Regions from separate parts of the Paenibacillus sp. fava2 genome, predicted to be linked through region 1. Evidence: riboswitches for the same ligand, from Rfam matches in the RefSeq annotation. Region 1 holds a riboswitch; each other region holds the start of a gene.
What was found. Region 1 has a riboswitch for cyclic di-AMP ahead of AC4G46_RS16835 (C40 family peptidase). Riboswitches for the same ligand answer to the same signal wherever they lie in the genome.

Region 1 (2,322 bases):
CATTACGGTTGCAGCATTTAGTGGAGGATCTGTTTGATCTGGCGAAGATGGAAGAAGGCAAGATCAGTCTCGAACTCGACTCCGTGAATATGTCCGAAATGACGCAGCAAGCGATACGAAAAGTAGAGCTCAAGGCAAGAGAAAAAAATCTCGGCTTGCTATACCATGAACAAGGTATGATCAAGGATATTCGTGCAGACAAAAAACGGATGGAGCAAATCCTAATCAATCTGTTGGAGAATGCAGTCCGTTATACCGAAAAAGGAAAAATCGAGGTCTCCGTATCTTATTACAGCAGTGCTTTTGTGTTAGTCATCGAAGATACTGGGATTGGCATTCCGAATGATGAGCTCCCGTACATCTTTGAACGCTTTTACCGGGTAGAGAAGTCCAGGTCTCGTCAATTTGGAGGAACGGGCTTAGGACTGTCTATAGTGAAAAAGCTGGTGGAACTGCAGGGAGGTCAGATTTCAGTAACGAGTCAGTCAGGTAAAGGCACCCGTTTCGAAATTCTGTTTGACCGGCAGCCATGACGTCAGGAGGCAGGCAAATGAAAAAAATACAATGGCTCATAGCGGCTATGTTTATCGGTATGGGCTTAACGTGCATGACGATATCCGCAGTATCATTTCAGAGCAATCCCTTAATCCAAATAGGCGGGATCATAAAGATGGCAGCCTGTATATTTTTTATCGTAGGTTTGAGTGCCGTATTTACGAGGGTCTACAAAGCCTGTAAAAAACATTAAATTGAAGAAATGACAAAAACGTTACTCTTTATTCTATTAAATTTTAAAAGGATTGACAGGCTGCCTGCCATCTATTAAAGTGTTAATAGTTACAAAATATTAATAAGTTGCCGAATTTCAGCGTTGAAAACGGGGGAACCATTTTTTTGGGTGAATTATTCTTGAACGAAAGGGAATATAGGGAACCTTTAACCGAATCCTCAGCTAACTCCGTAGGCATTGAAGGGAGAACAAGTTTCTGAAGAAAGTCATCGTATCCATGTTGGCAGCCTCATTTATATTTGCTTCTGCAGCACCAGGTACATACGCAAGCGAGGTATCGCTGGACAGTGTTGTGAATCAGGTCGTAGGAACCCCTTATCTTTATGGAGGAACCACAACATCAGGCTTTGATTGTTCCGGATTTATTCTATATGTACTTAAGAAGTTCAATGTGGATGACCTACCGCGCACTTCTCAATCGCAGGCTAAAACCGGCATTCCTGTAGCCAAAGATGATCTGCGTGAGGGTGACCTTGTGTTTTTTAACACAACGGGTTCCGGAGTTTCCCATGCGGGCATTTATGTAGGAGACAACAAGTTCGCTCACTCTTCCAGCAGTAAGGGAGTAAAAATCAGCAGCTTGTCAGAATCGTATTATAAGGACCGGTATGTAACCGCTCGCCGGGTGGTAAGTGATAACAGCTTTTCTGATATGGTGAGCCGTTAATGCAAGGATCATCTACAACCGGAGTATAGAAGATCGTCTCTATTCATGAGAGGCGGTCTTTTTTATTTTCACGAAATATTACAAGCTGAAAAAACACATACTGAAGAAAACCTGTTTAAACTTAACAACTTTGGAGGATCTTTTATGGTTTTCACGATTGCAATTACCATTGTTGCGATTTTTGCAATATGGGGAGCAGTATCCCCTGACCGGCTGGCAAGTACGGCTAACATCGCCTACAATTTCTCCATTCACAATTTCGGCTGGTTTTATTTGCTGGCCACACTGTTCTTCCTGATCTTTACGTTCTATTTAGCCTTCAGCAGGTTTGGCGGCATCCGGCTTGGAGATGAAGATGATGAACCGGAATACTCTACACTATCCTGGCTGTCGATGCTTTTTAGCGCAGGTATGGGGATTGGACTTGTATTCTGGGGCGTGGCTGAACCGTTGTCCCACTATTTATCTCCCCCGGAGGGTGTAGAGGGAGGTACGGCAGAAGCAGCAAGGATTTCAATGCGCTATTCCTTTTTTCACTGGGGGCTTCATCCGTGGGCCATTTATACGGTCATCGGATTGGCACTTGCATACTTTCAGTTCCGCAAAGGTTATAAAGGCTTGATAAGTTCAACCTTTATTCCTCTAATCGGAGAACGGCTGGCTGCCGGCTGGGTGGGCAAGGCAATCGACATTCTGGCGGTTATTTGCACCGTATTTGGCGTGGCTACTTCGCTTGGACTCGGTGCTCTTCAGATCAGCGGAGGATTACATTATTTATTTGGGGTTTCTAACACGATAACAGCACAAATCGTCATTATCGCTGTAATGACCGTGTTGTACCTCATCTCCGCGACGACGGGTCTCG
Region 2 (2,322 bases), 3.5 Mb from region 1:
GCGATTTAAGGTGTTTTATGCGTTAGGGGAGGGGTAAGTAGTTTTATAGACAAAAAAACAGGAGCCCTCCAAGATTTCGGCAAAAATCCTGGAAAAGCACCTGTCTAATCATTACTTATTGAACATCATCGTTGTCTTCAACATCAGTTGCAACTGCATGGTAAGCATCTGTGCTCATGATCCGTTTCGCGCCAACGTAGCGGTTGACGTAGTAGCTGTCACTCAGCGAGCTGATGGTTACACCCTTTGAGCTTGAAGCATGTGCGAATTTGCCTTCTCCAACATAAATGCCGACATGAGATACACCGCGGCCGCTTGTATTGAAGAATACAAGATCGCCTTCCCGCAGATTATCACGGGAGATGGCAGTGCCCATCTGGTACTGGGAGCCGGACTGGTGCGGCAGGTTAATGCCAATCTTATCGAAGACATACATGGTGAATCCGGAGCAATCAAAGCCGTTGGTCGATACTCCGCCGGACACGTATTTGGTTCCGATGGCTTTATCGATGACTTTATCCATTTTGGAATCCGCGAAAGCGCTTCCTGCTCCAATGGTAAGCATAATAGAAAAACTGAGTAGTGCGGCGGCTAACTTCTTCTTCAAAAGTAAATACCCCTTCCAAATGCCTACGAGGTTAGCTTAAGGGTTCGGTTGAAGGTCCCCTATGACCCCTCTGTGAATAGGAGGTCAATTCACCCAAAAATTGGTTCCCCCGTTTCCCTTATTTCGTAAGGGAACTCGGCACGACTGTTGATTAGGATTAGCTGGCAGAACATTATGACAAAACGTTTGAAAAACCCGGTTGATTAATTACAAAAATGTTACTAAACGCTCACTGCGATAATTGTAGCAAAGACAGAGGCCGTTGGCAATCACTTAAAACATATTAGTGCATAATATTTGCGTTTTTTAAGAGAGATTTCTGCTTAAAAAGACTCAAATTTACGTGGAAAGTAAGCTTTTTCTGAAACAATGTTGGAATTTTTAGTAAGAGGGGTGTTTCATAAGCCCTGGATGTGTGTAAAAGGTAGAATAAGGAAACAAAAAGGAAAAACCCGGGAATGATTACGGCAATAATCAAATCCGGGCCAGTTTAGTTACAATTATGTGTCAGAGGTTAAATGTGAGGGGAAAGTTCAATCGTAAGCAACAGCCTGGTAAGCTGTTGTGCTCATTACTCGTTTGGCGCCAACGTAGCGGTTGGCCCAGTAAGCCTGGCTCAGCGAGCTGATGTTTACACCCTTTGAGCTGGAGGACTGTGCAAATTTGCCGTTCCCGACGTAAATGCCTACATGGGAAACTCCGTTACCCAGCGTATTGAAGAATACAAGATCGCCGGCACGCAGATTGCTTTTGGAAACAGCTGTTCCAATGCTGTACTGTGCTTTGGAGGTGCGGGGCAGGGTAAGGCCGATGCTCTTGAATACGTACTTGGTGAATCCCGAACAATCGAATCCCGAGGTACTTGTACCTCCGGTTTTGTATGAAACTCCGATGGTTTTGGAGATAACTGCGTCCATTTTGGAATCAGCTGAGACGCTGGTGGCGCCCATAGTGAATACCATCACAAGACCCAGTGCTGCTGCGGTGCATTTCTTTTTTAAATGTGTGCGGAACAAATTGTGACTTTTCAAAAGATGTACTCCTTCCAAGGCCTGCGAGGTTAGCTTAAGGATTCGGTAGAAGGTTCCCCTATGACCCCTCTAAAGCGAGATCAATTCACCCAAAATATGGTTCCCCCACTTCCCGGTGCTGGGAATTTGGCGTTTTATGCACCAGAACAGTGACTGTTGATTGGCAATGTTGAAGTGTATAAGGTACATACAGTTAGTCGAAATAGTTTCAAAAGATTACAAAGTTGTTACCAGTGGTACAGGCATCATTGTATCAGAGGTTTTGATGTTTTGCAAACTCTACGTTAATTCATTGTTAAGCACAAAAGAGTCACACCCCTGAAACAGAGGCAGTGACTCTTTTAATATGCCGTTTTGGCGGAAAATTATTGTGGAAATGTTTTGCTGCTCCATAGCTGGTACTGGGCGGCGATTCCCCACATTTTGAATAAGGTGGATGGAAGCGGTGCGAACTGGCGGAAGAGCAGCGCCGGCAGTCCGGGATAGAAGAGGGCGGTTACAGCCGACAGCAGCCACGTCAGCAGCCCTCCTGCGCCAAGCACAAGTGAAGCACCGGTTGAAGGAGCAAGCAGCCTGAGATAGGCCAGCAGAGCGGAGAACGTGCCTGTCCCGGCAGTATAGCCGAATTGCATGTAGAGTAGCACCGTACGGACGATGTAGAGATACAGCATCCAGGCCAGCAGA
Region 3 (2,322 bases), 730 kb from region 1:
TTATCGTCTCACGGTCTTCTTCCGGCCGGTCTATAAACTGCTCGCTGGCAGTCAGAATGGCGGTGGGGTCGCTTTTGATCTTGATCTGGGCCACGGCCTCCAGATTAAGCTTGATGCCCTGCCGGGAGAACATCGCCTGTGCCGGAATGACATCAAAGCTCATCAGCATCATGGAGATGGTCTTATTATTCTGAAAGCCGGGAATGACGAACGTCCCTCCGCCTTGCACCACTCTTTTGCCGCCGAGACCGTACACAATCATCGCCTGGTTGGGCGGGACCTTCTTATATGCGTTTACGATACTGAACACAGCCAGCAGGATCACTGCCACAATTCCCGCGGTTAAATAGAGAATAACCATCTGCTCCGACACTCCCCGATTTTATAATTGGGCGGCTTCCCTTTCAAAAAGAGTTACCTCCGCCATACCTTTATCCACCTTCAAAATAATCACCCTGTCGCCCTTTGCAAGCTGCTGGCCTGTCTCGGCCCGTACACCAATAGAACGCATAGTCCCGTGCAGCACATATTTCATCTCCCCGGCCGTTCCATCCTCTGCGGCAATACTGATGTACCCGAGCTGTCCCGCTAAATCATAATCCGATTCATTCATGCTGCTGTCATACCGGGTCATCATCCGGATCAGCACAATATACAGCAGACAGCCCGGCAGCAAGGCGATCACGGTACAGATCAGTACTGCCGACGGCAGGTTCATCCCGCTGAACCGGACGAGCACATAACCCGTGCCGCCCCAGACTGTGACAGACACGGTCAGCGGCAGCAGCAGAGGCATAAAGCCGTGACCTCCTGCTCCCGCATGAAAGTGGCCCGTCAGCCCGTGACCGTGAAATCCGCCACTGACAATAAGCACCAGCCCCGCCCAGAAGCACACAATAAATACACTAATGATTTTAATCCCCCCTTTCTTGCAGGCGAGTAAATAAAAATGACTTTTAATCGTTGTTATAAGAATACAATTTCTTATCTGGACGTCTTTTCTGCCTCTATGCGCAGCAAAAAGACCACAGAAGGGCAGGGCTTCCGTGGTCGGTTAAATGATCATGGCGCTCATCCTCTCTCTTCGAGGCTTACGGGGTTAGCTGACGGATTCGGGCAGTGAGATAGCCCTACCCTGCCTGGTTGATGAACAACCTGCAGCAAGGATTCACCCCAGGTGAGCAGCATCAAAACATACTGCTTTCACCGTTGGTTCCCCCGTTCCCTTAACCGGAATTCAGCCATTTGAGAACAGTTATATTAGATTCAGTTGCTGATTGAATCTTACGCCTGCGGCTGTATATTGTAAAATGTCACGAATGGCAAAAGAAGCCAAAGAATGCCATCCCTCATTGAATGAAGGCGCATTCTTTGGCTCCGATCTTAAGCAGCCGGCGATTTGCTTCTTGTTGCTCCCTTTTCCGTAAGGACGGATTTTCCTGCATAAAACCGGGCTGCCGCCAGACCGATACCGCTGTTTCCTTCTGTAATCAAAGCTACCTTTCCGTCCAGTTTTCCCACCTCTAACACTCCTTTTTTCTGTAAGATATTGCTGATACGACCCACAGATTAGAGATTGATATCTTATACGGGAATGATCGTTCTTGATTATACAAAAAATAAAGGCTTACCGCCCGATTTCCCTCATCAGATCACAGTTTAGCATAACGGGAACGAACGGCAAAGCATTATTTTTACTGAACGTTCTTAATATGCTGCAGATCTGCTCATGCGTCAAATATAATTCAATATTTCGGTAAGGGAACGGATTGTGATTTGCTGTCCCCAGTTTTTTAACTGCTGATCTCTATTCATTAATACAGAGACCATGCCAGCCTGATTAGCCCCGACAATATCTTTCTCCTCGTTACCAACATAAAGCATTTGCGGTTTATCCATTCCCAGCTCTGTCGCTAATTGTATAAACCCTTCAGTCCGTGGCTTTCTGAACCCGATCTCTGCAGAGCTCAGGATGACATCGATATATTCCCGGACGGGTTCGACATCTTGCTCCACATATTTCATGCTCATCCCATAGGGAACATCTGTTAAAATCCCCACGGGCAAGCCCCTCTGCTTCAATTCTTTAAGCACAGTTGCCGCATCAGGGTACACTTTGGAGCGCTGCTGAAAAAAGCTGAAAAATATGCTGGCAGCCTCTTCCGCCTTCCCGCCGCTTATTCCCCATGCTGCAAGTACTTTATCAAAAACTTCCAGGTCGGTCACCTCGAAATCCCTGGGGTGTATCCGGGTATTATATAAGGACAGCACCTGCTCAGCCTGCCGGATATGTGTTTCAATAAACCGGACCTGCATGGCCTG

Region 2: another riboswitch for cyclic di-AMP. It lies ahead of AC4G46_RS00505 (C40 family peptidase); the one in region 1 lies ahead of AC4G46_RS16835 (C40 family peptidase).
Region 3: another riboswitch for cyclic di-AMP. It lies ahead of AC4G46_RS20340 (NfeD family membrane protein); the one in region 1 lies ahead of AC4G46_RS16835 (C40 family peptidase).

What each region holds. Positions count from the first base shown of each region.
Region 1 covers NZ_CM177755.1:3,907,798-3,910,119, forward strand. Annotated here, with positions in the region: gene AC4G46_RS16830 (sensor histidine kinase) at 1-533, shown strand, start outside; cyclic di-AMP (ydaO/yuaA leader) riboswitch at 847-982, shown strand; gene AC4G46_RS16835 (C40 family peptidase) at 987-1,457, shown strand; gene AC4G46_RS16840 (glycine betaine uptake BCCT transporter) at 1,602-2,322, shown strand, end outside.
Region 2 covers NZ_CM177755.1:102,540-104,861, forward strand. Annotated here, with positions in the region: gene AC4G46_RS00500 (C40 family peptidase) at 116-607, opposite strand; cyclic di-AMP (ydaO/yuaA leader) riboswitch at 613-758, opposite strand; gene AC4G46_RS00505 (C40 family peptidase) at 1,141-1,569, opposite strand; cyclic di-AMP (ydaO/yuaA leader) riboswitch at 1,642-1,780, opposite strand; gene AC4G46_RS00510 (hypothetical protein) at 2,004-2,322, opposite strand, start outside.
Region 3 covers NZ_CM177755.1:4,637,146-4,639,467, forward strand. Annotated here, with positions in the region: gene AC4G46_RS20335 (flotillin family protein) at 1-373, opposite strand, end outside; gene AC4G46_RS20340 (NfeD family membrane protein) at 383-1,039, opposite strand; cyclic di-AMP (ydaO/yuaA leader) riboswitch at 1,074-1,253, opposite strand; gene AC4G46_RS20345 (hypothetical protein) at 1,384-1,521, opposite strand; gene AC4G46_RS20350 (HAD family hydrolase) at 1,735-2,322, opposite strand, start outside.